One region of the Kitasatospora sp. NPDC091335 genome, then DNA from elsewhere that is predicted to be linked to it. Evidence: predicted binding sites of a transcription regulator. Region 1 holds the regulator's gene; the other holds the start of a gene.
The links. The regulator HrcA, encoded in region 1, represses chaperone genes, less so after heat shock. The targets are predictions, from matches to a motif close to TTNGCACTCNGNNNNNCNGAGTGCNAA.
Positions count from the first base shown of each region.

Region 1 (14,890 bases):
TACGCCCAGGGCAGCGGCGGAGCCGTGCGGGCCGGGGTCCCGGCGAGCGCGGCCAGGGCCAGCCGGACGCCCTCGGACAGCTGCGGGTCCTCGCCGGCCGCCCAGTGGTGCGGGGCGAACGGCACCTCGACGTCCGGGTCGACGCCGTGGTTCTCCAGGCCCCAGCCGTAGTTCTCCAGCCAGAACGCGTACTTGGGCTGGGTGACCAGGGTGCCGTCGACCAGCCGGTAGCGGCTGTCGATGCCGATCACCCCGCCCCAGGTGCGCACACCGACCACCGGGCCGATCCCGAGCGCCTGGATGGCCGCGCCGACCACGTCGCCGTCCGAGCCGGTGAACTCGTCGGCGAGCGCGACCACGGGACCTCGCGGGGCGTCCGACGGGTAGGGCAGCGAGTGGTCGACATCCCGCACGACGTCCCAGCCGACGATCCGGCGGGCCAGCTTCTCGATCACCAGCTGCGAGGTGTGGCCGCCCCGGTTCCCCCGGACGTCGACGACCAGGCCCTCCCTGGCCATCTCGGTGCTCAGGTCGCGGTGCAGCTGGGCCCAGCCGGCCGTCTGCATGTCGGGCAGGTGCAGGTAGCCCAGCCGCCCGCCGGACAGCTCCCGGACGACGGCCCGCCGTCCGGCCACCCAGTCGTGGTACCGCAGCGGCTCCTCGTCGGCGAGCGGGACGACCACCGGGTGGCGCCGGTCGGTGCCGTCCTTCCCGGCCACGGTCAGCTCGACCGGCTGCCCGGCGGTGCCGGCCAGCAGCGGCGCCGGGCCGGCGACCGGGTCCACCGGGCGGCCGTTGACGGCGAGCACCGCGTCGCCCGGGCGGATCGCGGCGCCGGGCGCGGCCAGCGGCGAACGGGCCCTGGGGTCGGAGGACTCCCCGGGCAGGATGCGGGCGATCCGCCACTGCTCACCGTCCCTGACCAGGTCGGCGCCGAGCAGGCCCTGGCACCGGGCGGGCTCGGTGTACCGGCCGTACGGCAGCACGTAGGCGTGCGAGGTGCCGAGTTCGCCGTGCACCTCCCAGAGCAGGTCGACCAGTTCGTCGTGCGAGCCGATCCGCTCGACCAGCGGCCGGTAGCGCTCCAGCACCCCGGCCCAGTCCACGCCGGCCAGGTCGGGGCGCCAGAAGTTGTCCCGCATCAGCCGGCCGTTCTCGGCGTACATCTGCCGCCACTCGGCGGCCGGGTCGACGCTCACCCGCAGCCGGGCGAGGTCGACGGTGGTCTCCTCCTCGTCGCCGCCCTTGTGGTCGGCCGGGACGACCCGCAGCTCGCCCTCGTCCAGCACGGCCACCCGGGTGCCGTCCCCGCTGACCGCGAAGCCGTCCAGGCCGTGCACCAGCTGCTCCACCCGGCGCTTGCGCAGGTCGAAGCGCTCCAGCACCGGGCGGGGCCGGTCGTCGTCCAACGAGGCGGCCTCGTCGCCGAGTTCACCCATCAGCGGGGCCCTGGTCCAGAGCACGCCGTCCTTGGCGGCGGCCAGTTCCTCGAAGCGGCCGCCCTCGACCGGGAAGGGGATGATCCGGTCGGCGATGCCGTCCAGGTCCACCCTGGTGACCGGTGCGGCGTCGGCGGCCGCCTCCTCGCCGTCCGCCTTCCTGGCCTTCGGCTCCTCCTCCTCCCCGCCGAGCGGGCGCCCGGCCCGCTGCGGCCCGAACGGGGAGGGCGTGTCGGCGGCCAGCGTGACCAGGTAGGGGCGGCAGCCGTTCGGGAAGGACAGGTCGAAGACGTGGGCGTCGTAGACCGGGTCGAAGTTGCGCACCGACAGGAAGGCCAGGTAGCGGCCGTCCGCGGTGAAGGAGGGCGAGGTGTCCACGAAGCGCGGCTGGGTGACCTCGCCGACCGTCCTGGTGGCCGGGTTGGCCAGCACGATCTGGCGCAGCGAGTGCGGGCCCGTCCCGCGCACCGGGCGCGACCAGGCCAGCCAGGCCGAGTCCGGGCTGAACGACAGCCCGCCGGCCTCGCCGTCGGTGCTGCGGTCCAGCTCGTGCACGGCGCCGTCGGCCAGCGCGACCAGCAGCACCCGGCCGTCGTGCACGCCGAGCGCGGCCTGCTTGCCGTCCGGGGAGACCACCAGCGAGTTGACCCGGCCGAGCTGCCCCGCGGCCAGCCGGCGGCGCTCGGCGCCGTGCAGGTCGGGGGCGAACTCCAGGGCGTCCTCGCCCTCGGCGTCGGACACCCACAGCACGCCCTGGGCGCCGTCCTCGCCCGGCACCACCCGCACCAGCCGCCCGCGCACCCCCGGCGTCTCGTCCAGCACCCGGGCCGGGCCCTCCCGGTGGGTCAGCCAGTGCACGCTGCCGCGCACCACCACGGCGCTGCCCCGGCCGGTGCGGTCGGGGGCGACGGACTCCAGCCAGTGCGCGGCGGGCACCGGACGGGGGCGGCGCCCGGCCCGCGGACCGGCCGGGCGGACGTCGAGCCGGCGCGGCTCGGCGCCCTCCAGGTCGTCCAGCAGCCAGAGGTCGCCGGCCCGGTGGAAGACCACCCGGGTGCCGTCGCTGGTGGCGCCCCGGGCGTAGAAGCCGTCCGGGTCGGTGGTGTGGCGCCGCAGGTCGGTGCCGTCCGGGAGGCTGGACCACAGCTCGCCGACGCCCTCGTGGTCGGAGAGGAAGGCGATCCTCCCGCCGTGCCCGCCGTCGGGCCGAGCGGGCCCGGCCACCCACATCGGCGAGTCCAGCTGGCCGTCCAGCTCCTCGTGGACGCGGGCGAACTCCCGCCGGCCGAGCCACAGCCGGCCGGCCCGGCCGCCCCGGTAGCGCTTCCACCAGGCCGGGTCGCGGCCGTTGACGGTGCTCAGCAGCACCCCGTCCCCGCCCGGTTCGAAGGCGATCCCGCCGACCGGTCCGTACGGCAGCCGCTGCGGCTCGCCGCCGTCCAGCGGCACGGCGTGCGCCCAGGTGCGGCGCAGGCTGCCCTCGCCGGCGCTGGTGGCGGCGATCGGGCGGCCGTCGGCGGTCCAGCCGAGCACCCTGGTCTGGTGGCTGCCCCAGTGGGTGAGCCGGCGCGACGGGCCGCCGTCCACCGGCACCACGTGCACCTCGGGGGCGCCGTCCCGGGTGGAGGTGAAGGCGAGGTGCCGGCCGTCCGGGGAGAACCGCGGGTGGTGGACCGGCAGGTGGTCGGCCGTCAGCCGCCAGGCCCGGCCGCCGTCCAGCGGGGCGAGCCAGAGGTCGTCCTCGGCGACGAAGGCGACCAGGTCGCCGTGCAGGTGGGGATGGCGCAGGTAGGCGCCCGCCGAGGTGGTCGGAGAGGTGTTGAGGGAGTCCGTCACCCGGCCAGCCTAGGCAGGTGCGGGTACGCCCCGGGCCGGTTTTCCGAGACTCCGGACCGCACCCGCGGGCACCGTTGCGGCGGCCGCGGCCGGGGTGCACGAGTGGCGGGACCGGAGTGCGCGACCGGCACGAGGGGGCTACGACCAGCGGCCGGTGCGCCCGAGCAGCAGCGCGCCGGCGGCCACCCCCGCGGTGGAGGTCCGCAGCACCGAGGGGCCCAGCCGGTACGGCTTGGCGCCGGCCTCGGCGAAGGCGGCCAGCTCCTCCGGGGAGACCCCGCCCTCGGGGCCGACCACCAGGACGATGTCCCCGGTCTCCGGCAGCGCGGCGTGCGCCAGCGGCTCGGCGCCCTCCTCGTGCAGCACGGCGGCGAACGCGGCCCGCGCCAGGAGCGGCGCCAGCTGCCTGGTGGTCATCGGCTCGCGCACCTCGGGGAAGCGCAGCCGGCGGGACTGCTTGCCGGCCTCCCTGGCGGTGGAGCGCCACTTGGCGAGCGCCTTGGCGCCGCGCTCGCCCTTCCACTGGGTGATGCAGCGCGAGGCGGCCCACGGGACCACCACGTCCACGCCGGCCTCGGTCATGGTCTCCACGGCCAGCTCGCCGCGGTCGCCCTTGGGCAGGGCCTGGACGACGACGATCCGCGGCGCGGGCTCCGGCTCGCGGCGCACGGCGGCGACCGCCACGTCGATCGCGTCCTTGCCGAGCACCTCGGCGACCGTGCCCTCCACGCCGAGTCCCAGCCCGTCGGCCAGGGTCACCGCCTCGCCCGGCTCCAGCCGCTTCACCGCGGCCGCGTGCCGCCCCTCCGCGCCGTCCAGGCGCACCACGGCCCCGGGCACGGCGGCGGCGATCCGCTCGGTCTCGACGACGAAGACGGGCGCGGTCATGACGGGGACCTTCCAGGAGGGGGCTGCGGCCGGAGGGGCCTGCGGCGGAGAGGGGGAGGGGGTTGCGGCGGAGGGGGCGGACACGGAAGGGGTGCCGGGGGCAGGCCCCCCGGCACCCCTCCGCGGACGACGGCTACCGGCCGTTGAAGGCGTCCTTCAGCCGGGAGAAGAGGCCCTGCTGGCCCGGCGCGAACTGGCCGGACGGCCGCTCCTCGCCGCGCAGCACCGCGAGGCGGCGCAGCAGGTCCTCCTGCTCGGCGTCGAGCTTGCTGGGCGTCTTCACCTCGACGTGCACTATCAGGTCGCCCCGGCCGCCGCCGCGCAGGTGGGTGATGCCCCTGCCGTGCAGCGGGATCGACTGGCCGGACTGGGTGCCGGGCCTGATGTCGACCTCCTCCAGTCCGTCCAGGGTCTGCAGCGGCACCTGGGTGCCGAGCGAGGCCGCCGTCATCGGGATGGTGACGGTGCAGTGCAGGTCGTCCCCGCGCCGCTGGAAGATGTTGTGGCTGGTCTCGGCGATCTCGACGTACAGGTCGCCGGCCGGGCCGCCGCCGGGGCCGACCTCGCCCTCGCCGGCCAGCTGGATCCTGGTGCCGTTGTCGACACCGGCCGGGATCTTGACGGTCAGGGTGCGGCGGGCGCGCACCCGGCCGTCGCCGGCGCACTCCGGGCAGGGGGTCGGCACGACGGTGCCGAAGCCCTGGCACTGCGGGCAGGGGCGGGAGGTCATGACCTGGCCCAGGAAGGACCGGGTGACCTGGGAGACCTCGCCCTTGCCCCGGCACATGTCACAGGTCTGCGCCGAGGTGCCGGGGGCCGCGCCCTCGCCACTGCAGGTGGTGCAGGTGACGGCGGTGTCGACCTGGAGTTCCTTGGTGGTGCCGAAGGCGGCCTCCTCCAGGGTGATCTCCAGCCGGATCATGGCGTCCTGGCCCCGGCGGGTGCGCGAGCGCGGGCCGCGCTGGCCCGCCGCGGCGCCGAAGAAGGCGTCCATGATGTCGGAGAAGCCGAATCCCGCCGCGCCGGCGCCGAAGCCGCCCGCGCCACCGCCGCCCGGGGACAGCGGGTCCCCGCCGAGGTCGTAGACCTGACGCTTCTGCGGGTCGGAGAGCACCTCGTAAGCGGCGTTGATCTCCTTGAACCGCTCCTGCGTCTTCGGGTCCGGGTTGACGTCCGGGTGCAGTTCGCGTGCCAGGCGCCGGAACGCCTTCTTGATCTCGTCCTGCCCCGCATCCCGTCGGACGCCGAGTACCGCGTAGTAGTCCGTGGCCACCAAATGCTCCGCTTGTTCCGCCTGTAGTAGTGCTGCGACTGGTCGCCATCGCCGGATTTCCGGCGATGGCCTCTGCTAGGACTCGGCCAGGATCTGGCCCACGTACCGCGCCACCGCTCGCACCGCCCCCATTGTGCCCGGATAGTCCATCCGGGTCGGACCGATCACACCCAGTTTGGCCACGCTCTCGTCGCCCGAACCGTAGCCGACCGAAACCACCGAGGTGGAATTCAGCCCCTCGTAGGCGTTCTCCCGCCCGATCCGGACCGTCATCGCGGCGTCCCCGGTCTCACCCAGGAGGCGGAGCAGGATGACCTGCTCCTCCAGTGCCTCCAGCACCGGCTGGATGGTGAGCGGGAAGTCGTGCCCGAAGCGGGTCAGGTTGGCCGTGCCGGCCAGCATGATCCGCTCCTCGTTATGTTCGGCGAGCGTCTCGAACAGGGTCGCCAGGACGGTGCTGACGGTCGGCCGGTCGGCCTGGTCGAACAGCGCCGGCAGTTCCTCCAGCATCCCGGGGACCTCCGGGAGCCGCCGGCCGGCGGCTCTCGCGTTGATCCGGGTCCGCAGGTCCGACAGCACCGTCTCGCCGACCGAGCCGGGGCAGTCGACCATCCGCTGCTCGACCCGGCCGGTGTTGGTGATCAGCACCAGCATCACCTTGGCCGGGGCCAGCGCCACCAGCTCGATGTGCCGGACGGTGGAGCGGGTCAGCGAGGGGTACTGCACCACCGCGACCTGCCGGGTGAGCTGCGCGAGCAGCCGCACCGTGCGGGCGACCACGTCGTCCAGGTCGACGGCGCCGTCCAGGAAGTGCCGGATGGCCCGGCGCTCGGGGGCGCTCATGGGTTTGATCTCGGCGAGCTTGTCGACGAAGAGGCGGTACCCCTTGTCGGTGGGGATGCGGCCGGCGCTGGTGTGCGGCTGGTGGATGTAACCCTCCTCCTCCAGCGCCGCCATGTCGTTGCGGACGGTCGCCGGCGAGACCCCGAGGTTGTGCCGTTCCACCAGGGCCTTGGAGCCGACCGGCTCCTCGGTGCCCACGTAGTCCTGCACGATCGCGCGGAGCACGGCGAGCTTGCGTTCGTCCAGCTGGCGGACCTCACCGGCCATGGGGCGCGCACCTCCGTCTTCGCACGTTGTCCGTCTGTGTCCCTTGCCGCCGCGGGCCGCTTCCCGAGACCCCGGCCTGGCACTCTGAACACGCGAGTGCCAGAACCGTACCTGCCAGTGTAAGGCCCGGGCCCTACGGCAGGAACGGTCCGGCCGGGGTGATCCTCCCCGCAGTTCCAGCCACGGCCCGCGGGGCCCCCGCGGTTCGATCCTCCCGGCGCCGGGGTGGTGCCCGGAGGCCGTCCGGGTGGCAGCATCGAAAGCGACGGCGAACGGAGGAGCAAGCGATGTCGAGCTCGGGCCAGCACACCCGATTCGCGCCCGACCGCGGCCTGACCGGCCGCATGGTCGCGACGATGTTCGTGATCGGGCTGCTGTACGTCGGTTTCACCGGCCTGCTGATCGCGCTGCTGCGCGGCGCGTGGCCACTGATCGTCCTGATCTCCGGCGGGCTGTTCGTGGCCCAGTTCTGGTTCAGCGACAAGATCACCGAACGGGCGATGGGAGCCCGCCAGGTGTCCCCCGAACAGTTCCCCCAGCTGCACGGCACGGTCGACCGGCTGTGCGCGCTGGCCGACATGCCCAAACCCCGGGTCGCGGTCGCCGACAACGACATGCCGAACGCCTTCGCCACCGGCCGCAACCCGCAGAACGCCGTGGTCTGCGTGACCACCGGGCTGCTGCGCCGGCTGGAGCCGGAGGAACTGGAGGGCGTCCTCGCCCACGAGCTGTCGCACGTCGCCCACCGGGACGTCGCGGTGATGACGATCGCGGGCTTCCTCGGCGTGCTCGCCGGGGCGATGACCCGGATCGCCGTGTACGGCGGGTTCATGGGCGGCGGGCGCAACAACAACGACCAGAACGCGGCCGTCGTGGCGCTGGTCATCCCGCTGGTGTCGATGGTCGTCTACGCCGTCAGCTTCCTGCTCACCAGGCTGCTGTCCCGCTACCGCGAGCTGGCCGCCGACCGGGCCGCCGCCCAGCTCACCGGCCGGCCCAGCGCGCTGGCCTCGGCGCTCACCAAGGTCACCGGGCAGATCGCGGCCATCCCCAGCAAGGACCTGCGCCAGGCCCAGCCGTACAACGCCTTCTACTTCGCCCCCGCGCTGAGCGCCCGGGAGACCGCCTCGCAGTTGCTGTCCACCCATCCGAGCCTGGAGAAGCGGCTGGAGCAGCTGGCGCGGATCTCCGAGCAGCTCGGCCGCTGAAGCCCCGAACCCGAGAGGACCGCCGTGGGAATCCTGGACACCCTGTTCGGCCGCACCAAGCCCGTCAAACCCGACCTCGACCAGCTGTTCGGCGTGCCGTCCGCCGCGCTCACCCTGGAGGCCGGGGCCGGCTTCACCCCCACCGGGCTCGGCTCGGTCTGCTTCGCGGCCGTCGAGGGTGCGGCCTTCGTCCAGGTCGAGCAGCAGGTCAGGGCGCTGCTGGACGCCGACACCGAGCGCGGCGGCGTCCCCGTGGAGGCCTCCAAGGACGGCTACGGCTACTCCTGGCTGCTCGCCCGGCACCGGCCCGAGGAGCTGCCGGAGCTGGTGAACGACCTGCACGCGGTCAACAGCGAGCTGGAGGCGAACGGCTTCGGGCCGCAGCTGCTCTGCTCGCTGGTGGCCTTCAGGAATCCGGAGGGACAGTCACTGGCCCTGGTCTACCTCTACAAGCGGGGGACGTTCTACCCCTTCGCCCCGATGCCCGGCGGCGGGGAGCGGCGCAACAGCCCGCTGGAGTTGCAGGTCAACGCGATGCTGGGGAACGACCTGCGGCTGGAGAAGGACCTGAGCCGCTGGTTCCCGGTCTGGGGCGCGCCGGGCCTCTGACGCACCGTCCGCCCTCCCTATGATCACCCGTATGCGCAGCCGCCAGTACGGACCCGACCTGACCCCGCCGTGGAAGAACCAGGCCCCCGCCCCCGAGGTGCCCGCCGAGCGGGACCTGGTGGTGGAGGAGGCGGCCACCGGCTTCTGCGGGGCGGTGGTGCGCTGCGAGAAGACCGCCGAGGGGTTCACCGTCACCCTGGAGGACCGGTTCGGCAAGCACCGGGTGTTCCCGCTGGTGCCGCGCGGCTTCCTGCTGGAGGGCAGGGCCGTCACCCTGGTCCGCCCCACCGGCCCCGCGGCCCCCCGCACGCCGTCCCGCACCGCCTCCGGCTCGGTCGCCGTCCCCGGCGCCCGCGCCCGGGTCGCCCGCGAGTCGCGGATCTACGTCGAGGGCCGGCACGACGCCGAGCTGGTCGAGCGGGTCTGGGGCGACGACCTGCGGATCGAGGGCGTGGTCGTCGAGTACCTGCGGGGCATCGACGACCTGCCCGCGATCGTCGCCGACTTCGCCCCCGGCCCCGGCCGCCGCCTCGGCGTCCTGGTCGACCACCTGCTCCCCGGCACCAAGGAGCACCGCATCGCCGCCCGGGTCACCGGCGACTCGGTGCTGGTCGTCGGCCACCCCTACATCGACATCTGGCAGGCCGTGAAGCCCGCGAGCGTCGGCATCCCCGCCTGGCCCGCCGTCCCGCGGGGGGAGGACTGGAAGGAGGGCACCTGCCGCCGCCTCGGCTGGCCGGTGGACACCCCGGCGGCGTGGAAGCACATCCTGTCGAAGGTCGACAGCTACAAGGACCTGGAGCCCGAACTGCTGGGCCGGGTCGAGGAGCTGATCGACTTCACGGCCCTGCCGGAATGAGGCCGGTCAGACGTACTTCTGAAAGTCCGTGGTGTCCAGATCGACATCAAGCAGGTCGACGGGGACGGGCTCGCCGAACTTGCTGGTCCGCTCGGACATGTACCTCGGGAGGCCGGAGCCGGGATCCTGACCCAACTCGGTCAGCAGCACGCACACCCCCTTGATCGGGTCGACGATCAGGTACGCGGGGACAGTGCCCTCGGCATAGAGCTCCCGCTTGGTCCGGTAATCGCGGTCGACACTGGTCTTCGAGACCACCTCGACCACCAGGGAGACGGCAGGCGACGGGAGCAGTCGCCCATGCTCCTCGACCGCCCCGCGTTCGAAGACGACGAGGTCGGGCTGAGGTTCGCTGGCCTGGCCGGGGATCCCCAGATCCTGCGTGGTGAGGGGGCGCCACCGACCGTACGGAAGCTGGTGCTGAATCGCCAGGACGATGAGGTTGTGGACCATGTCAGGGCCCGCCATCATCACGATTTCCCCCCTGATGAGTTCGGCCTTGACGCCTTCCGGCACTTCCAGGTTCTCGAAGATCCCGGTCATCCGATCATCGATGGCGGTCATCGCACGCTCCCTCCGACGGCTGACACCCACGTTAACGAAAGTCAGTCCACCAGGTCACGCACAATCGCGTCCGCGAGGAGCCTGCCCCGGAGGGTGAGGACGGCGCGGCCCCGCTCGTACGGGCCCGGGTCGAGGAGGCCGTCGGCGAGGTGCCGGGCGGCGGCCTCCCGGCCGGTGCCGGTGAGCAGGTCCAGGGTGACGCCCTCCACCAGGCGCAGCTCCAGGAGGATGCGCTCGACACGGCGGTCCTCGTCCGCCAGCACCTCGCGGGCCAGGGCCGGGGTGCGGCCCTCGGTGAGGGCCCGGGCGTAGGCGGCGGGGTGCTTGGCGTTCCACCAGCGGACGCCGCCGACGTGACTGTGGGCGCCGGGGCCGGCGCCCCACCAGTCGGCGCCGGTCCAGTAGAGCTCGTTGTGGTGGCAGCGGCCCTCGGGGGTGGTGGCCCAGTTGGAGACCTCGTACCAGGAGTAGCCGGCGGCGCCGAGCGCCTCCTCGGCGATCAGGTAGCGGTCGGCGTGCACGTCGTCGTCGATCATCGGCAGTTCGCCGCGCTTGACCCTGGCGGCGAGCCGGGTGCCCTCCTCTACGATCAGGGAGTACGCGGAGACGTGGTCGGGCCCGGCGCCGATGGCGGCGTCCAGGGAGGCCCGCCAGTCGTCGTCGGACTCGCCCGGGGTGCCGTAGATCAGGTCGAGGTTGACGTGCTCGAAGCCGGCCGCGCGGGCCTCGGCCACGCAGGCCTCGGGGCGGCCCGGGGTGTGGTGGCGGTCGAGCAGCTTCAGGACGTGCGGGCGGGCGCTCTGCATGCCGAAGGAGAGCCGGTTGTAGCCGCCCTCGCGCAGTTCGGCCAGGTACCCCGGGTCGACCGACTCCGGGTTGGCCTCGGTGGTGACCTCGGCCCCCTCGGCGAGCCCGAACTCCTCGCGGATCGCGGCGAGCATCTTCACCAGGTCGCGGGCGGGCAGCAGGGTCGGGGTGCCGCCGCCGAGGAACACGGTCCGCACCGGCGGCGCCGCGTCCCCCAGCACCTTCCGGGCCAGCCGGACCTCGGCGACCACGTTGTCCGCGTACGTCTCCTGCGAGGCGACGGCCCCGGACGAGCGCAGCTCGGTGGCGGTGTAGGTGTTGAAGTCGCAGTAGCCGCAGCGGCTTGCGCAGTACGGCACGTGCAGGTAGAAGCCGAACGGCCGGGAGCCCAGCCCGTCGAGGGCGGGTGCGGGCAGGGAACCGTCGGACGGCACCGGTTCACCGTCGGGAAGTGCGGAGGGCATGAGCCCATTGTCCCGTACGGCCCGCGAAGCGTTCACGGGCCGTACGGGAGCAGGACGGGAGCGGGGGCGGGGCAGGACGGGAACGGGCCCGGCTCAGGCCTCGTTGGCGCCCGCGTACATCGCGGTCACCGCGTCCGCGTAGGTCCGCTCGACCACCGGGCGCTTGATCTTCAGGCTCGGGGTGAGCTCGCCGTGCTCGATGTCGAGGTCGCGCGGCAGCAGGTGGAACTTCTTGATCGTCTGCCAGCGCTGGAGGTCGGCGTTGACCCGCTTCACGAAGCCCTCGATCAGCTCGTGCACGGCCGGCTCGACGGCCAGCTCCCCGTAGGAGCGGCCGGCCAGGCCGTGCTCGGCGGCCCACGGCAGCAGCACCGCCTCGTCCAGGCCGATCAGCGCGGTGCAGTAGTTGCGGCCGTTGCCGATCACCAGGATGTTGCTGACGAACGGGCAGACCGCCTTGAACTTGCCCTCCACCTCGCTGGGCGCCACGTACTTGCCCCCGGAGGTCTTGAACAGGTCCTTCTTGCGGTCGGTGATCCGCAGGAAGCCGTCCGGGGTGAGTTCGCCGATGTCCTCGGTGTGGAACCAGCCGTCCGGCTCCAGCACCTCGGCGGTCTTCTCCGGCAGGTTGTGGTAGCCGCGCATGACGCCCGGGCCGCGCAGCAGGATCTCGCCGTCCTCGGCGATCCGCACCTCGGTGCCGGGCAACGGGCGGCCCACCGTGCCGATCCGCACGTCCTCGGCGCGGTTGACGCAGGAGCCGGCGCTGGTCTCGCTCAGCCCGTAGCCCTCCAGGACCGGCACCCCGGCGCCCAGGAAGAAGTAGCCGATCTCCGGGGCGAGCGCCGCACTGCCGGAGACCGCGCCGCGCATCCGGCCGCCGAAGGCCGCCCGGATCTTCGCGAACACCAGCTTGTCGGCCAGCGCGTGCTGCGCCCGCAGGCCCAGCGGGGCGGTGCCGGTGCCGGTGGCGATCCGGCTCTCCTGGACCGCCCTGGCGTACTCGCGGGCGACCTTGGCCGCCCACAGGAAGATCTTGTACTTGGCGCCGCCCTCGGCCCTGGCCCTGCCCGCGATGCCGTTGTAGACCTTCTCGAAGATGCGCGGTGCCGAGGCCATGATGGTCGGCCGGATCACCGGCAGGTTGTGGATGATCCGGTCCACCCGGCCGTCCAGCGCCATCACGTGCCCGGTGGCGATCTGCCCGGAGATCAGCGTCTTGCCGAAGACGTGCGACAGCGGCAGCCACATGAACTGCACGTCGTCCGGGCCCAGCAGCCCGCTCGCCTCCTGCGCCCGGCCCTCGTACGCCCAGCAGTCGTGCACCAGGCGCACGCCCTTGGGGCGGCCGGTGGTGCCGGAGGTGTAGATGAGGGTCGCCAGCTGCTCCTTGCCGAGCCCGTCGACGGCCTTCTCCACCGCGTCCGGGTGCTCCGCCAGGTACCGGGCGCCGCGCTCCTCCAGCCCGGCGAGGGTGAGCAGCTCCAGCCCGCCGGTCTCGGGCGCCTCGGCGGGCTCGTCGAAGAGGATCACGGTGCGCAGCCCGGGCAGTTGGCCGAGCTGCCCGACGGCCTTGGCCAGCTGGGCCGCGTTCTCCGCGAACAGCGCCCTGGAGCCGGAGTCGGAGAGGATGAACGCGGTCTCGTCCGCGTTGGTGCTCGGGTAGACGGTGGTGATCGCGGCGCCCGCGCACATGGCGCCGAGGTCGGCGAGGACCCACTCGACCCGGGTCGAGGAGGCCAGGGCCACCCGGTCCTCCGGGCGGATGCCGAGCGCCATCAGGCCGGCGGCCACCGCCTTGACCCTGGTCGCGGTCTGCGCCCAGGTGAGCGAGCGCCACTGCTCGGCGCCGGGTGCGCCGTCCGCGGCCTGCTCGTCCACGGGCGCGGGGTAGCGGTAGGCCTCGGCGCTCGGGGTCAGGGCGACCCGCTCCAGGAACAGGTGGGCGACGGAGGCGGGACGGCCGGCGACGAGGTCGGGCCTGCCGGAGTCGATCAGGGACTGCGCGGAACTCAACGAGGACCTCCGGGGACGGGTGGCCGTCTGAGGGATTGTCGCGGCGTCCGTGGGGGCGGTCGCCGGGCCCCCGGTTCACCTGAACGGTACCGGTCAGTAACAAAGGGGCAACCAGCAGCCTAGGCGGAAACCGGTCATTCCGTAAGGGGGCAGCACCCGACGGCACCCCGCCACGACACCGGTGCCGCGCCCCGCCACCGCCCGCACCCCGCGCGGGAACGCCGTCCCGCGCCGGCCCGTCCCGCCGGTTCGGCAAAAGCCCGGCAAACCCCGGGTTCCCACCCGCCGAATCGCCTGTACGACACTACAGAACACCCAGAATTGGGGTGCGAACCCGACCGGCGACGACAAGAGTGTGCCAGTGCTGATCAGACTCCTCAGGGCGTACCTGCGCCCGTACTCCCGACCGCTCACCCTGCTGGTACTGCTCCAGCTGGTGTCCACCCTCGCGGCGCTCTACCTGCCGACGCTCAACGCCGACATCATCGACGACGGCGTGGTCAAGGGCGACACCGGCTACATCCTGCGCGTCGGCGGGGTGATGATCGGAGTGACCCTCGTCCAGGCCCTCTGCGCCATCGGCGCCGTCCACATCGGCTCCCGCACCGCCATGGCCTTCGGCCGGGACCTCCGAGCCGCCGTCTTCGACCGGGTGCAGAGCTTCTCCGCCCGCGAACTCGGCCAGTTCGGCGCACCCTCCCTGATCACCCGCACCACCAACGACGTCCAGCAGGTCCAGATGCTCACCCTGATGAGCTTCACGCTCATGGTCGCCGCGCCGATCATGTGCGTCGGCGGCATCATCATGGCGCTCAACCAGGACGTCCCGCTGTCCGGCCTGCTGCTCGCCGTCGTCCCCGCCCTCGGCGTCGTCGTCGTGCTGCTCGTCCGCGCGCTGCGCCCCAAGTTCCGCAGCATGCAGGAGCGGATCGACACCGTGAACCGCATCCTGCGCGAGCAGATCACCGGCATCCGGGTCATCCGCGCCTTCGTCAAGGACGACCACGAGCAGAACCGCTTCGCCGACGCCAACGAGGACCTCACCGACGTCGCCCGCCAGGTCGGCCGGCTGCTGTCCGTCATGTTCCCCGCCGTCATGCTGGTCGTGAACGTCTCCAGCGTCGCCGTGCTCTGGTTCGGCGCCCACCGCATCGACAGCGGCGCCATGGAGATCGGCGCGCTCACCGCGTTCCTCTCCTACCTGATGCAGATCCTGATGAGCGTCATGATGGCCACCTTCATGTTCATGATGGTGCCGCGCGCCGAGGTCTGCGCCGAACGCGTCGAAGAGGTCCTCGCCACCCGCAGCAGCGTCGTCCCGCCCACCGCCCCGGTCACCGAGCTGCCGCGCCGCGGCAACCTGGAACTGCGCGACGTCGACTTCCGCTACCCCGGCGCCGAGGCCTCGGTGCTGCGCGGCATCGACCTCAGCGCCCGCCCCGGCGAGACCACCGCGATCATCGGCTCCACCGGCAGCGGCAAGTCCACCCTGCTCGGCCTCGTCCCCCGGCTCTTCGACGCCACCTCCGGACAGGTCCTGATCGACGGCGTGGACGTCCGCGAACTCGCCCCCGCCACGATCGCCGAGAACGTCTCCATCGTCCCGCAGAAGCCCTACCTCTTCTCCGGCACCATCGCCAGCAACCTCCGCTACGGCCGGCCCGACGCCACCGACGAGGAGCTCTGGCACGCCCTGGAGATCGCCCAGGCCAAGGAGTTCGTCGAGAAGCTGCCCGAAGGCCTGGACGCCCCCATCGCCCAGGGCGGCGGCAACGTCTCCGGCGGCCAGCGCCAACGCCTGGCCATCGCCAGGACCC
Region 1 covers NZ_JBIVUM010000001.1:143,221-158,110, reverse strand. Annotated here, with positions in the region: gene ACIQOW_RS00670 (PDZ domain-containing protein) at 1-3,275, opposite strand, end outside; gene ACIQOW_RS00665 (16S rRNA (uracil(1498)-N(3))-methyltransferase) at 3,414-4,163, opposite strand; gene dnaJ (molecular chaperone DnaJ) at 4,297-5,436, opposite strand; gene hrcA (heat-inducible transcriptional repressor HrcA) at 5,512-6,546, opposite strand; gene htpX (zinc metalloprotease HtpX) at 6,834-7,754, shown strand; gene ACIQOW_RS00645 (hypothetical protein) at 7,779-8,363, shown strand; gene ACIQOW_RS00640 (DUF3097 domain-containing protein) at 8,395-9,222, shown strand; gene ACIQOW_RS00635 (Uma2 family endonuclease) at 9,229-9,786, opposite strand; gene hemW (radical SAM family heme chaperone HemW) at 9,828-11,057, opposite strand; gene ACIQOW_RS00625 (AMP-dependent synthetase/ligase) at 11,151-13,073, opposite strand; gene ACIQOW_RS00620 (ABC transporter ATP-binding protein) at 13,435-14,890, shown strand, end outside.

Region 2 (14,890 bases), on a different contig from region 1:
CGGGCTGCTGGAGCCGGTCGGCCCGCGGCTCGGGCCGCAGGCGGTGACGGAGGCCGCGGTGGTGCTGCTGCCCGGCCTGGCGGTGGACCGCGCGGGGCTCCGGCTGGGCCGGGGCGGCGGCAGCTACGACCGGGTGCTGGCCCGGCTGGCGCGGGCGGGCGTGCGGCCGGTGCTGGCGGTGCTGCTGTACGAGCACGAGCTGCTGGAGCGGGTGCCGGCCGAGCCGCACGACCGGCCGGTGGACCTGGTGGTGCTGCCCTCCGGGGTCCGCGCGCTCGGCTGAGGGGTGGGAACGGCGGCGGCCCCGCTCCCTCGGGGGAACGGGGCCGCCGTACGGGCCGGACGGGCGTCAGCCGGTGGTGAGCACCAGCTTGTGCTTGGTGGCCTTCTCGACCGCGTCCGGCGTGTAGGCCCAGGTCAGCAGCTTGCCCTTGAGCCAGAGGTCGGTCTGGTCGTTGTAGTTGTCGTGGAAGGCGTGGCCGGAGGCGCCGCCGACGTTGACCCAGCGCGAGGAGTCGAGGTCGTTCAGGTCGACCACCATGCGCATCGACGGGATCCAGTCCACCTCGTACCCGGCCGCCGCGTTCCAGCCGGCCGCGTCGACCGCCGCCGAGCCGCCGGAGAGCCGGTACGGGCCGCGGTTGAGCAGCTTGTGGACCGCGCCGGAGGCGATCGAGGAGTCGTCGGTGCCGAGGGTCTGCTCGCGCAGCTCCAGCTTGTGCAGGCGGCCCCAGCTCCAGGTGGAGACGTCCTTGCTGAGCAGCGAGGTCAGCTCCTGGCGGGCGTTCTTCATCGCCTCCTGGAGCAGGTTGTCCAGGCCCTTCTGCTCCTTGTGCTGGTCGTCGATGTACGTCCACCACGAGCTGTCGGGCTTCTCCAGCTGCTGGCGCACCACCTCGGTCCAGCGGTCGCCGCCGTCCGGCTGGGCCTTGCCCGGGTCCCGGGTGCCGCACTCGGTGACGATCTTGGTGGCACTGTCCGGCTTGGTCGGGTCGTCCTGCTGGCGGACCAGCAGGCAGTTGTCCTTGGCCCGCAGGTCGGCCGGGAACTTCTGGCCGAAGGCCAGGATCAGCAGCTGGCGCCAGACGCCGTTGTAGTAGGCGGCGGCGGCCGAGTCGGCGTCCTGGTGGAAGTTCCAGTCCTTCAGCAGGTCCTGGGCCTCGCGCACGTACGGGTCGCTGACCGGCTGCTTGAGCAGCAGCGGGACCAGCGTCTTGGCCATCACGCTGGTGTTGTCCAGCTGGAGGGTCTGCATGTCGTCCGGCGAGATCTTGCCGTTGTTCTTGAGCAGGCCCTCGATCTGGTCGGTGATCTCCTTGGCGCGGGTGCCGTACTCCCAGTCCTTGGTCAGGTTGTACTTGTAGCTCGGGTCCACCACGGCCTGGTTGGCCGTGACGATGTAGCCGGCCGAGGGGTTGAGGCTCCAGGGCAGCGCGGAGAAGGGGATCGGGTCCTTCCACTGGTAGGCCGGGTCCCAGCCCAGCGCCGGGTAGGTGCCGTCGCCCTTGCCGCGGACCGGGATGTTGCCCGGGGCCTGGTAGCCGATGTTCTTGGCGTCGGCGTAGATCAGGTTCTGCGCGGGGACGGTGAAGTCCTTGGCCGCGGCGCGGAACTCCTCCCAGTTCTTCGCCTTGTCCAGCTCGAAGACGGCGTCCATGGTCTTGCCCGGGCTGAGCGCCGTCCACTGGAGGGCGACGCCGTAGCCGCTGGTGCCGCGGTCGGGGGCGGAGGTGCCGTTGGGGGCGTACTTGCCGACGTTCTGCTGCTCGCTGCGCTGGTCGGAGATCAGCGGGGCGCCGGTCTGGGTGGTGCGGACGGTGATGGTGCGGTCCTCGCCGCCGGCCACCTTGATGGTCTCCTTGCGGAGGTCGAACTTCACGTCCTTGCCGTCGTACTGGTAGGTCTCCGGTCCGGTGACCTTCTCCAGCACGAGGTCGGTGACGTCCGCGCCGAGGTTGGTGAAGCCCCAGGCGATGTCCTTGTTGTGGCCGATGACCACGCCGGGCATGCCCGCGAAGGTGAAGCCGGAGACGTCGAACTGGCAGGCCGGGGAGCTGGTCCGGCAGTGCAGGCCCATCTGGTACCAGACCGAGGGCAGGCCCGGGCCCAGGTGCGGGTCGTTGGCCAGCAGCGGCTTGCCGGTGGTGGTGTGCGTGCCGGCGACCACCCAGGAGTTGGAACCGATGCCCTGGCCGGGGCGGCCCAGCAGCTGCGGCATCGCGTCGATCCGGTCGGTCAGGCCCTGCAGCAGCGCCTTGGTGGTGGCCGCGCCCTGGGCGGTGGCGGCGACGGCGGCCGCGCCGGACTGCGGGGAGCCGTCGGCGGGGCGGTAGTTGTCGCCGGCCACGGTGCCGGTCTTCACGATGGTGCCGTTGCGGGCGTACGGGTAGTCCGGGTACAGCTCGGCGATCTTGTCCGGGCCGAAGTCCTGGGCCAGCAGCGAGCGGTCGATCTCCTCCTGGAGGTTCCCGGAGAGGTTCCAGGCCATCGCCTTGAGCCAGGCCACCGAGTCGACCGGGGTCCACTGCTCGGGCTGGTAGCCGCCGTTGACGACGCCGAGCAGCGAGTACTCCAGCGAGGCCTTCGAACCGCCGGGGTGCTCGGCGAGCCAGGCGTTCACGCCGTCCGAGTAGGCCTGGAGGTACTTCTTGGTCTCCGGCGACAGCTTGGTGTCGAACTCCTTCTGCGCCACCTGCCGCCAGCCCATGGTGCGGATGAAGGCGTCGGTGTCGACCTGGCCGTCGCCGAACATCTCGGAGAGCCGGCCGGCGGTGACGTGCCGGCGGACGTCCATCTCCCAGAAACGGTCCTGCGCCTGGACGTAGCCCTGGGCGCGGAACAGATCATCGGCGGTGTCGGCGTACAGCTGCGGGATGCCGTTGGCGTCCCGCTTGACGTCGACGGGCGCGCTCAGGCCCGCCACCTTGACGCTGCCGTCGACCTCGGGGAAGGAGGCACGGACCGCGGAGACCCCGCGGTAGCCGCCGTAGCCGGCGCCGGCCACCAGCAGCACGACCAGCACGATCACGATCAGACGGGCGCGCCGGAACTTCTTCGAGCGGGGCATCTGGGTCCTTGCGGTCCTGACTTCGGGGCGGGCGGGGCGTGTCCGGGGCCTGCGGCCGGGACAGGGCACCACATTAGGCCGAGTCGGCCGAGCACCGTGAACGGGGGACCAAGCTAAAGATATGGCAAAATGTTAGACTGCGTAACGATCCGCAAGAGGAGCATTGACGACTTCTTAACGGGTCACCCCCACAGCACCACCAGACACCCCGTCCGCCCTTGCCTGCCCGAGGTGCCCCTGCGTGAACATCTCCCATCTGAACCAGCTCCTGCTTGAGTCCTCCGTGATCCTGCTGTTCGCGGTGGGCGCCGTACGCCTCTCCACCCGATCAGGGCTGCCCAGCCTGCTGATCTATCTGGGGATCGGTGTGGCACTGGGCCAGAACGGGATCGGTGTCACCTTCAACAACGCCGAGCTCACCCAGGTGCTCGGCTACGCGGCGCTCGTCGTGATCCTGGCCGAGGGCGGCCTCAAGACCAGCTGGCGCGAGATCAAGCCGGTGATGCCGTCGGCGACCGTGCTCGCCACCGTCGGCGTCGGCGTCAGCGTGTTCGCCACCGCGGCCGGCGCGCACTGGCTGGTCGGCCTGGACTGGCGGACCTCGCTGCTGCTCGGCGCCATCGTCTCCTCGACCGACGCGGCCGCCGTCTTCTCGGTGCTGCGGATGGTCCCGCTGCCGCACCGGCTCACCGGCCTGCTGGAGGCCGAGTCCGGCTTCAACGACGCGCCCGTGGTCATCCTGGTCGTCGCCTTCGCCACCACCGGGGAGCTGGACTCCTGGTACGTCCTGCTCGGCACCATCGCCGCCGAGCTGGCGATCGGCGCGGTGATAGGCCTGGCCGTCGGCAAGATAGGCGCCTACGGGCTCAAGCACGTCGCGCTGCCCTCCTCGGGCCTCTACCCGATCGCCGTGATGGCGCTCACCGTGCTCGCGTACGCCGGCGGCGCGCTGCTGCACGGCTCCGGCTTCCTCGCCGTCTACATCAGCGCGGTGATTCTCGGGAACTCCAAGCTGCCGCACGGCCCGGCCGTCCGGGGCTTCGCCGACGGGCTGGCGTGGATCGGGCAGATCGGCATGTTCGTGCTGCTCGGACTGCTCGTCACGCCCGAGACCATGGGCGACGCCGTGGTGCCCGCGCTGGTGATCGGCGGGGTGCTGGTGTTCCTGGCCAGGCCGCTGTCGGTGATGGTCTCGCTGACGCCGTTCAAGGTGCCGGCCCGCGAACAGGCGCTGCTGAGCTGGGCCGGGCTGCGCGGGGCGGTGCCCATCGTGCTGGCCACCATCCCGGTGGTGTCGGGCGCGCACCGGGCCGAGGACGTCTTCAACATCGTCTTCATCCTGGTCGTCGTCTTCACCCTGCTCCAGGGGCCGACCCTGCCCTGGGTGGCCAAGCGGCTGCGGATCGACGAGGGCGACATGGGCCAGGACCTGGGCATCGAGTCCGCCCCGCTGGAGAAGCTGCACGGGCACCTGCTGTCGGTCGCGCTCTCCCCCGCCTCGAAGATGTCCGGGGTGGAGGTCAGCGAGCTGCGGCTGCCCAAGGGGGCGGCGGTCACCCTGGTCGTGCGGGAGGGGAACTCCTTCGTGCCGGACAAGGCGACGGTGCTGCGCGGCGGGGACGAGCTGCTGGTGGTCACCACGGACGAGGTCGGCGAGGCGGCGGAGCGGCGGCTGCGGGCCGTGGACAAGGGCGGCAAGCTCGCGGGGTGGCTGAACGGGCGGTGAAACCGGCACGGCCCGGCACAGCCCTGCCGGGCGGTGCCGGGCCAGGTTGCGCCTGGCGCCGTCTACGCGCGTAACTGTATGCTGGTTCGAACACGCCGTATGACTACCGCTAGACCACACCCAGCATCTGCCTGACGCAGAGTTGGCGCGACCGCTCGGCGGCCGCGGTCCGGCCCCCGGCCACCACGCCGGGCCGACCCGGCATCTACCCCGGTCGACGCGCGAGAGGACGACTCTCGGCGCCGTCGGGGCCACACCATGCCCTGCCGCGCTACCAGGCAGCAGGAAGGACCGACCGTGACGGCGCGCCGAACGGTCGACACCGCCGCGGATCCCGCGGCCACCACCGCAGCTCCCGCCCCCGCCCGTGTCGGGTACGGCGAGCTGCTGCGCACCCCCGGGGCCTGGACGTTCCTGTCCCCCGCCCTCGTCGCGCGACTGCCTTACGCGATGCTCAGCATGGGCATCCTGCTGCTCGTCACCCAGACCCACGGTTCGTACGGCACCGCCGGTACGGTCACCGCGGTCGCCGCCGTCGCCCAGGCCCTGGTCGGGCCGCAGACCGGGCGGCTGGCCGACCGGTACGGCCAGGCCTCGGTGCTCGTCCCGACCGTCCTGGTGCACGCGGTCTCGGTCGGCGCGCTGATCGCGCTCGCGCTCGGCCACGCGCCGGCCTGGAGCCTGTTCCTGGCCGCCGTCCCGGCCGGTGCGAGCGTGCCGCAGATCGGCGCGATGGTCCGGGCCCGCTGGGTCGCCGGGTTCGCCGCGGACGGCGCCTCCGACGCCTCGGCGGCCCGGGTGAGCACCGCCTTCGCCTTCGAGTCCGTGACGGACGAGTTCACCTTCGTGATCGGCCCGATCCTGGCCTCCGGCATCGCCGCCGTCGCCAACCCGGCCACCGCCCTGGTCACCGAGGCCTCGCTGACCCTGGTGGGCGGCCTGGCCTTCGCCGCCCAGCGGCGCACCGCCCCGGCCCGGATCGTGCCGCGGCCCGGCGTCAGGCGCGCCTCGGCGCTCGCCTCCCCCGGCGTCCGGCTGCTGGCCGGGGCCTTCCTCGGCGTCGGCGCGGTGTTCGGCGGCATGCAGGTCTCGGTGAACGCCTTCGCCGACTCGGTCGGCCGGCACGACGCTGGCGGCACGGTGTACGGGATCTTCGCCGGCGGCTCGATGCTGGCCGGCGTGCTGTACGGCGTGATCGCCTGGCGGCGGCCGGTGCAGCAACGGATGCTGATCAGCTACGCGCTGCTGGTGCTGGGCTGCTCGGCGCTGTGGGCGATGCCCGACCTGGTCTCGCTGACCGTCGCCGGGCTGGTCTGCGGGCTGGCCATCGCACCGACCCTGATCAGCGGCTACACCCTGGTCGAGACGCTGGTCGCGGACGGGGCCAAGACCGAGGCCTTCACCTGGCTGACCGGCGCCATCGGGCTGGGGCTCGCGGTCGGCTCGATGGCTGCGGGGCAGCTGATCGACGGGCACGGGCCCTCGACCGGGTTCCTGGTGCCGGTGACCGGGGCCGGGCTGGGGCTGATCGCGCTGGCCTCGCTACGGCACCTGCTGGTGGCGCCGGGGACCGGGGCCTCCGGGACCGGGGCCTCCGGGACCGGGGCCTCCGGGACCGGAGCCTCCGGGACCGGCACCGCTGCCGGTACTGCCGTCGGCGCCGCTGCCGACCGGGTCGCCGCCACGGCGGAGCACGGCGGTGCCGCACGGCTGGTGGGCGCGGCCGAGCGCTGAGCCGGCGGCGGTCCCGTGGCCGGTCCCGGCCCATCTCACACCGGAGTCGCTGGACTGATCCCGCGGAATGCCGCATCATTGACCATCGTTAGCACTCATCAGGCGAGAGTGCCAGGAGGAAGACAAGTGCCCACGTACCAGTACCAGTGCACCGAGTGCGGCAACGGCCTGGAGGCGGTGCAGAAGTTCACCGACGAGGCACTGACCACGTGCCCCGACTGCCAGGGACGGCTCCGCAAGGTCTTCTCGGCCGTGGGCGTCGTGTTCAAGGGTTCGGGTTTCTACCGGACCGACAGCCGCTCCTCCTCCAGCAGCACGGTGGGTGCCGGGTCGTCGTCGACCCCCTCGGCGTCGTCCACCCCGTCCACTCCCTCGTCGTCGTCGTCGGGCTCCGGCTCCTCGGCCTCGTCCAGCCCGGCTCCGGCCGCGGGCTGACACCGGCACCGGGCCTCCTCGGCCCGGACGCCCCGCAGCACCCCGGAAGGCCCGTCGACCCCGCTCCCACGCGGGGACGGCGGGCCTTTCCGCATGCCCGTGGGTGGCTCGTCAACTCGGACAGGCCCGACCCACTCGTGCGGGTGTACGAAGTTATCCACAGGGGCGGGGTTTTCCACAGGCCTGGGGAAAGAGCTCACGGAGTTCGCCGGGAACGCCCATCGTGTGGATCGTCCGGTCCGCGAGGGGCCGGTTCGCCGACACTCCGGAGGTGCGTCGATGACGACCGTGAGCTTCTCCCTCCCCCTGCCCGCGCCGACGGTGCCACCCCGGCAGGAGCTGCCGAGCTTCCCGCCGATCCGGCGCGGGTGCGGCGGGTGGCACCGCTGGCGCAGCGCGGCGCGCCGACGGGCCGGGGTGCCCGTGCTGGTGCTGCTCGCGGTGGCGGCGGCGCTGGCGCTGGGGCCGGCGCGGGCCGGGCTGCCGCCGCCGGGCGGCGCGCTGGGCCGGACGGGTTGTCAGTCCGGCCCTGCGGAAGATCACCCGTGACCAGGAATCGACTTCGTCGTTCGAGGCGGCATGAAGGGCTTCAAGGAATTCCTGCTGCGTGGAAACGTCGTCGAACTCGCCGTGGCCGTGGTCATCGGCGCGGCCTTCACCACCATCGTCAACGCCTTCGTCAAGGGCGTGATCAATCCGATCGTCGGCGTGTTCGGGTCCAAGGACCTCGCGTCCTACAGTTCCTGCCTCAAGGGGCCCTGCGAGGTGAGCACGACCGGTGAGGTCACGTCCGGAATCCTCATCCTGTGGGGCTCGGTGCTCAGCGCCGCGCTCCAGTTCCTGATCGTCGCGGCCGTCGTCTACTTCGTCCTGATCGTGCCCATGAACAGGCTGGCGGCCCACCGCAAGTCCGATGCCGAGAAGGCGTTGGAGGCCGAGGCCAAGGAGGTCCAACTGCTGACCGAGATCCGCGACGCGCTGGCGTCACCGCTGCGCTGACCGGCAGGCTCCGCTCGCCCCCGTCACCGGTTCCCCCGGCACCGATCCCCCTGTCCCCGATCCCTCACCCGCCGTGGTGCGGCGGGCGCTGGCTCAGGTACCAGTCCAGCCCCCGCCCACCGCTCTCCCCGGCCCCGGGGCGGTCGCCCCAGCCGGCGTCGGTGTCGTCCGCGGACTGCTGGTCCAACGGGTCCCGGAAGACCAGCCGGGCCTTGGCGGCGGCGGTCTCCCGCGGCTCCCGGCCGTGCTCCCGCACCTGGTCCTCGTCCCGGTCCTGGCCCTGGCCCTGGCCCCGGTGCTCTTCCTGCCCCTGCTCGCTCACGCTGTCCACTCCGTTTGTCCGTCCCTCCCCTCCAGCCTAAGAGCCCCGCGGCACGCCTCGGGCCCCGGTGCGGAACTCCGCGCCAGGGCCCGGTGAGGGCTCGGCCGTCAGGCCGGCAGGTCTGTCGGGCGGCCGACAGGTCCGTCAGGCGGCTTCGAAGCCCGCGTGGTCGGCGATCTTCTTCAGCTCGGCCAGGGCGTGCTTCTCGATCTGGCGGATCCGCTCACGGGTGAGGCCGTGCTGCTTGCCCACCTCGGTGAGGGTGCGCTCGCGGCCGTCCTCCATCCCGTAGCGGGAGCGGATGATCGAGGCCGTGCGGTCGTCCAGCCGGCCGATCAGGTCGTCCAGTTCCTCGCGGCGGAGCATGACCATCACGGCGTCCTCGGGGGACGTGGCCCCGGTGTCCTCGACGAGGTCGCCGAACTGGGTCTCGCCCTCGTCGTCCACCGACATGTTGAGGCTGACCGGGTCGCGCGCCCAGTCCAGCACGTCCTTGATCCGGGCCTCGGTGGTGTCCAGCTCGGCCGCGATCTCGGCCGGCTCGGCCTCGCGGCCCAGCTCCTTGGACTTCTCCCGCTGCACCCGCCGGATCCGCCCCAGCTCCTCCACCAGGTGAACGGGCAGCCGGATGGTGCGGGACTGGTCGGCGATGGACCGGGTGATCGCCTGCCGGATCCACCACGTCGCGTACGTGGAGAACTTGAAGCCCTTGGCGTAGTCGAACTTCTCGACCGCGCGCACCAGGCCCGCGTTGCCCTCCTGGATGAGGTCCAGCAGGGGGAGGCCGCTGCGCGGGTAGCGCCGGGCGACGGCGACCACGAGCCGGAGGTTGGAACGGATGAAGACGTCCTTGGCGCGCTCCGCGTCGGCGGCTATCGCCTCCAGCTCCTCGCGCCTGATCCCGGCGGGGAGTTCGTCCTCCTCCAGCAGGTGCTGGGCGTACACCCCGGCCTCGATCCGCAGCGAGAGCTCGACCTCCTCGGCGGCATCGAGCAGGGGCGTCCTGGCGATCTCGTCGAGGTACATGCCGACCAGGTCGCGGTCGGCCTCAAGGTTGGTCGGGCGGGCCGCGCGACTCCGGTCGGCCCTGTCGCGAACGACGGCACGGGTGGCCATGCTTGCTCCCTTTGCTGGTATTGCCGAGGTCTGCCTGCCTGCCTCGTGAGGGCAAGATGTGCGGGCCCCTGGGGCCTCACACGTAACGATCCAACGAACAGATTCCGGACAACATTCCCAAGTCGCTCAGATTCTTCCCGGCGATGCAGTATGCTGCCGATTTTCTCCCCGCCTTTGGACACTGGGTGACCGATCGGACACGCTCGGTATCGCCGGGGGCCGTTCCGGGAGTGATTTCTCCACTCGACCCACACGCGCCCGCCGCCCATCCGTTGAACCCGCGAACGGTCGCACACGTTCCCCGGGCGCGCCCCCTTCCGTTCACGCTCACGCCCCGCCTCCGTCCACGCCCACACCCCGACGCACGCAGGTCCTCCGCACAAACGATGCCGAATCGCTATCACTCCGGCTCTTGCTCGGCACGGGACACTGGGAAGGTGTCAGCCATGCACCTGACCAACAGCACGACCTCCGTCACTGCGCGTCATCGCAGTCTCCTTCGGGACGCCGCGCTCGCGCTGGGCTGTGCCGCGCTGTTCGGCCTCCTGGCGGCTCTGGTCACGGGCCAGTGGCGCCCGCTGGAGCGCTTCGACCAGGAGTGGATCGGCGAACTGCACATCTACGCCCGGGACCACCGGATCTGGACCGCCTCGGTGCAGACGCTCTCGGACATCGGCGGAACCGTCACGATGCGTGCGCTCCTCGGGATCGCGGCCGGGTGGCTCTGGCTGATCGGCGCACGGGTGCTGGCCGGCTGGGTGGCCGCCCAGACCCTGGTCGGCTGGGGCGCCCTGTGGGCCCTGAAGCTGTCCTTCGACCGCGGCCGCCCCTCCTTCTCCGATCCGGTCTCGCACGCCGGCGGCCCGGCCTTCCCCTCCGGGCACGCCATGGCCTCCGCGATCACCTGCGCCGTCCTGGTCGGCCTGCTCTGGTACCGGGTCCACCGGCGCGGCCGGACCGCCGCCTGCGTGGTGGCGGCGGCCACGGTGCTGACCATCGGCTGGACCCGGGTCGCGCTCGGGGTGCACTGGCCCAGCGACGTGCTGGCCGGCTGGCTGGCCGCCGGGATCGTGCTGGGTGCCGTGACCGCCGTGATCCAGCTGTGGCGCCCCGGCGCCCTGGCCCGGGACGTACGGCGGGTCAACTGGCGCACCAGGCCCCGGGTACAGCGGGTCCTCGTGTCGGGCGGCCGGTCCGCGCGCACCGCCGCACCGCTCGCGGAGGACGCACCGGGCGGCGCCGGGGCCGAGGACCTGCTGGGCGGTCCCGCCGACCGGCCGGACGAGCCCGTCCGCTGACGCCGAGTCACCACGCCGACCCCGGCAGGCCCCCGCGCCGGCGTGACCGCCATGCCCGAGACCTCCACCTCCTCCACCGTGCCCACCGGCTACCCCGAGCGTCCGCTGCGACCTGCGCATCTCCGCCCTGGTCCTGGGCCCGGACGGCGGCTTCGTCACCCGCTACGACAAGCAGCACCTGTTCAGGTCCGAGCGCGACCGCTTCGGCCCCGGGTCGGCCGGCTGCACCCTGGAGCCGGACGGCTGGCGGCTCGGTCTCGGCGTCTGCTACGACTCCGGCTTTCCCGAGCACGCCAGGGCCGCCGCACTCGACGGCTGCCACGCCTACCTGGTCGGTGCCCTGTTCAGCGTGGGGCACGGCCACCACGAGTCCCGCACCTGGTTCCCGGCCCGCGCTCTCGACAGCACCCTCCCCACGGTGCTCGCCAACCACATCGGCCGCACCGGCGGTCGGCACACCTGCGGCGGCAGCGCGGTCTGGGGCCCGGACGGCCGGCTGATCGCCGAGACGGGCGAGGACCGGCGCGAGCTCGTCGTCGTCGGCCTCGACCCGGTCTTCCTGCGCGGCACCCGCGAGCGCGAGACCCTCCTCGCCGACCTCGCCCTCGTGGGCGGCCGGCCGCGCCCCGGGCGCGGTTCACCGTGGCCTGAGCGCCCGGCACCCGGCACCCCGCCGCCGGCTCCCGACTCCCGGATGCCCGCCGGTGGGCATCCGGGTCAGGAGGCCCGCATCGCGGCCACCGCGGTCATCCTCCCGACCCGGCGGGCCGGGAGGACCGCGGCGGCGAGGCCGACCAGGACGGTCAGGACCAGGGCACCCAGCACCGGCAGCACCGGCGGGCCGCCGACCGTCCCCACCACCGAGGTGACCGAACGGGCGGCCGCCCAGCCGTAGCCGATGCCCAGTCCGGTGCCGACCAGGCCACCGGCCAGCGAGAGCAGCAGCGCCTCCAGGGTGAGCATCCGGCGCAGCTGCTCGCGCGACATCCCGATCGCCCGCAGCATGCCGATCTCGCGGGAGCGCTCGCTGATGCTGAGCATCAGGGTGGCCGCGACGCCGAGGCCGGCGATGGCGACGGAGAAGGACAGCAGGGCCATGCTGACGGTCTTCAGCCGGTCCAGCAGGGACCCCAGGGTGTCCGCCTGGGCGGCCGTGTCGGTGACGGTCACCTGCGGGTGGTCGGCGAGGGCGCGGTCCAGGGCGCGGCGGGCGGTCGGCCGGTCCCCGCCCGCGGCCGGGCTGATCCAGGCCGTGGTGACGGGCGCGCCGGGGGCGAGCCGGTCCAGGGTCGCGGGCGTGACCAGCAGGGTGGCCCCGCCCTGGAGGGTGAACGGCAGGCTGCTGCGGCCGGGTTGGAGTCGCAACTCGACACCGCCGGCCCGGCGCGTCCCGGTCTCGCCGAGCCCGCTGAGTGCGGCGCCGTCGGCCAGCGAGCGGGCCCGGTCCACGTCGTCCACCGAGGAGTTGAGCAGGGCGGGGTCGGCGGCGGCGACCACGGTGGACCGGCCGTCGAGGTCGACGGTGGCCGAGCGGACCGGGGTGACGGTCAGCCCGTGCTCGGCGGCGAGCGCGCCGAAAGCCCCGGCGGGCAGGGCGGTGCCGCCGGTGGTGGTTGCCGAGAAGACCCCGGGCTGGCGCCCGGACATCGCGGGGACCAGCGACTGCGAGGTGACGTCCAGCGCGGTGACGGCGCCGACCATCACGGTCACGCCGAGCAGCAGCGCCGAGCCGGTGGCCCCGGTGCGACCGGGGTTGAGCCGCAGCTGCTGGGTGGCGAGCCGTCCTGCCGTGCCGCCGAGCCGCCGGGCGGGCCGGCCGAGCACGGCGACGACCGCGGGCAGCACCCGGTGGGAGAGCCGCAGCACCCCGAAGAAGCTCGCGATGGCACCGACGGTGACGCCGAGCAGCGACAGCGGCGGCGGGGCCAGCGCCCCGGCCACCAGCAGTGCCGTCCCCCCGACCAGCAGCACGGAGGTCCACACGGCGGCCCGTACCCTGGCCGCCCCGTCGGCCGGTGCGGGCGCACCGCCGAGCGCGGCGACCGGCGGCACGGCCGCGGCGGCCTTCGCCGGGCCGCGGACGGCCAGCAGGGTGAGCAGCACGCCGAACAGCCCGGACAGCAGACAGGTCAGCGGGGCGGGCAGCAGCGACAGGTGCACGGGACCGAGGTCGAGCGCGCCGACCACGGCGGTGCCGAGCGCGCAGAGCGCGACCCCGAGCAGCACACCGGCCGTGGAGGCGCCCAGGCCGAGCAGCAGGCCCTGGCGGCGGATCAGCCGGCGCAGCTGCTGCCGGTCGGCGCCGACGCAGCGCAGCAGGGCGAGCTGACGGGTCCGCTGGGCCAGCACCACCGTGAAGGTGTTGCCGACCACCATCCGCGCCACCGCGAGCGCGATCAGCACGAAGGAGAGGGCGGCGATCAGCACCACGCCGTACATGGTGCCGCTCTGCCGGGTCGCCTCGCGGACGGAGGCCTCGCGGGTGTGCACCTCGACGCCGGTGCCGAGGGCGTCCCGCAGGGCGTCGACGGTCCGTGCTCCGGAGGCGCCCGGGGCGGCCCTGACGTCGAGCCGGTCGACGGTCACACCGGTCGCGTACCCGGCGACCGCGTTCGCCGGGACGCCGACGATCGGGACTCCGGCGAGGCTCGGGGCGCCCCGTTCGTCCAGGGTGCCGACCAGCCGGGCGGTGGCGGCGGTGCCGTCGGCCCTGGTCAGGTGCACCTCGGCGCCCACGGCGGCGTCGAGCCGCTGCGCGGTTCCGGTGTCGAGCAGCACCTCGCCGGGGCCGGCGGGCCAGCGGCCGTCCTTGAGCAGCTGCCAGCGCAGCGCCGGGTCCTCGGCGACGGCGCTGACCGCGGCGGTCCGGTCGAGCGGCCGCCCGTCGGCGGTCAGCACGCCGCCCTTGCCGGTCAGCCTGGGGGCCACCGCGGCCACCCCGGCGGTCCGCCGCACCCGCTCCGCGGTGGCCGCGTCCAGCCCGCCCGCCCCGGCGGACCCGGTCACCTGGATGTCGCCGGGGCCGACCTCGGCGGCCGCGGTCTGGCTGTAGGAGTCCACCAGCGCCCCGCTGCCGCTGACGGAGGCGATCAGGAAGGCCACTCCCAGCGCGATCGCGGCGCCGCTCAGGAGCAGCTGGCGCAGCTGGCCGCGCAGCTCGGCCACGGTGTATCGGTACGTCGTCATGGTTCCCCGGCTCGTCCACCCTGACCAGGCACGATGCTCCGGCGGGGTCTCGTCGAGCCTAGAAGCCGGGGTGGCCACGGGACATCAGCTCACGGTCTGCTTCATGATCATTCCGCAGGCGGAGGGCCGCTCACCGCCGTCTCCTCCCGGAGAGGTAGGCCGGCCCCGACGCCGGTCGCGGGGGAGGCGGCGGACGTGCCCGGGAACGGCGCCGGCCGCCCGCCCCCGGAGGGACGGACGGCCGGCGCGCGGTGCCGACGCGGCGTCAGTACCTGTCGTACACGCCGACCAGGTCGACGATCAGGTCGGTCGGCTCCCAGCCCCGGTTCCAGATGTCGACGGCCTCCACGTTCTTGATGTCGGCCTGGACCAGGTTGGAGACGGTGGCGCCCTTCGTCCAGTTCAGGACGGAGGAGTCAGGCGGGGTCGGCTTGGCGCCGCTCAGGTTGACCGGCTCCGGAGCGACCGCGAGGTGGCCGCTGCCCTGCGGGTTGGTCACCGTCGTGTTCAGGACGAGGGCTTCGAGCGCCCGGCCGGACGTCCACACCGTCGCGCGGTGGTAGTTCTGGCCGGAGAGCGGCGACCAGGGCCGGGAGTCGTACATCCGCCGGGGCTCCTCCGGCAGGTAGGCGGCCTTGCCGTCGGCGCCGTAGTAGCCGGTGACGTCCACGATCACGTCGGTTCCGGCCCAGGCGCCGTTGCGGAGGGTGATCCGGCCGTCGGGGCCGACCGGCACGATCACCGCGTTGGCGACCGTCTGCCCCGTGGCGAAGTTCAGGTTGGACGTGGCCGACGGCAGCTCGCCGCTCGGGAACACGGTCAGGTGGCCGGGGCCCTTCGGGTCGGTGACCGTGACGTTGAGCGCCACGGCCGTGACGCCCTGGGCCGGCAGCCCGCCCCGGCCGGCGACCTGCACGCCGAAGGTGGTCTGGCCGGCGGCCTGCCCCTTCGGCGCGCCCAGGCCGTCACGGGTGTCGGCGATCCGGGACGGCTTCACCGAGGTGTAC
Region 2 covers NZ_JBIVUM010000022.1:89,599-104,488, forward strand. Annotated here, with positions in the region: gene ACIQOW_RS34205 (5-formyltetrahydrofolate cyclo-ligase) at 1-283, shown strand, start outside; gene ACIQOW_RS34210 (penicillin acylase family protein) at 350-3,067, opposite strand; gene ACIQOW_RS34215 (potassium/proton antiporter) at 3,309-4,793, shown strand; gene ACIQOW_RS34220 (MFS transporter) at 5,091-6,527, shown strand; gene ACIQOW_RS34225 (FmdB family zinc ribbon protein) at 6,654-6,962, shown strand; gene ACIQOW_RS34230 (hypothetical protein) at 7,242-7,511, shown strand; gene mscL (large conductance mechanosensitive channel protein MscL) at 7,542-7,961, shown strand; gene ACIQOW_RS34240 (hypothetical protein) at 8,026-8,283, opposite strand; gene ACIQOW_RS34245 (sigma-70 family RNA polymerase sigma factor) at 8,428-9,399, opposite strand; gene ACIQOW_RS34250 (phosphatase PAP2 family protein) at 9,846-10,697, shown strand; partial or broken gene ACIQOW_RS34255 (carbon-nitrogen hydrolase family protein) at 10,816-11,259, shown strand; gene ACIQOW_RS34260 (FtsX-like permease family protein) at 11,415-13,883, opposite strand; gene ACIQOW_RS34265 (hypothetical protein) at 14,149-14,890, opposite strand, start outside.
Region 2: ACIQOW_RS34225 (FmdB family zinc ribbon protein) is a predicted target of HrcA. The motif match lies at 6,616-6,642, and genes of this name have one in related genera.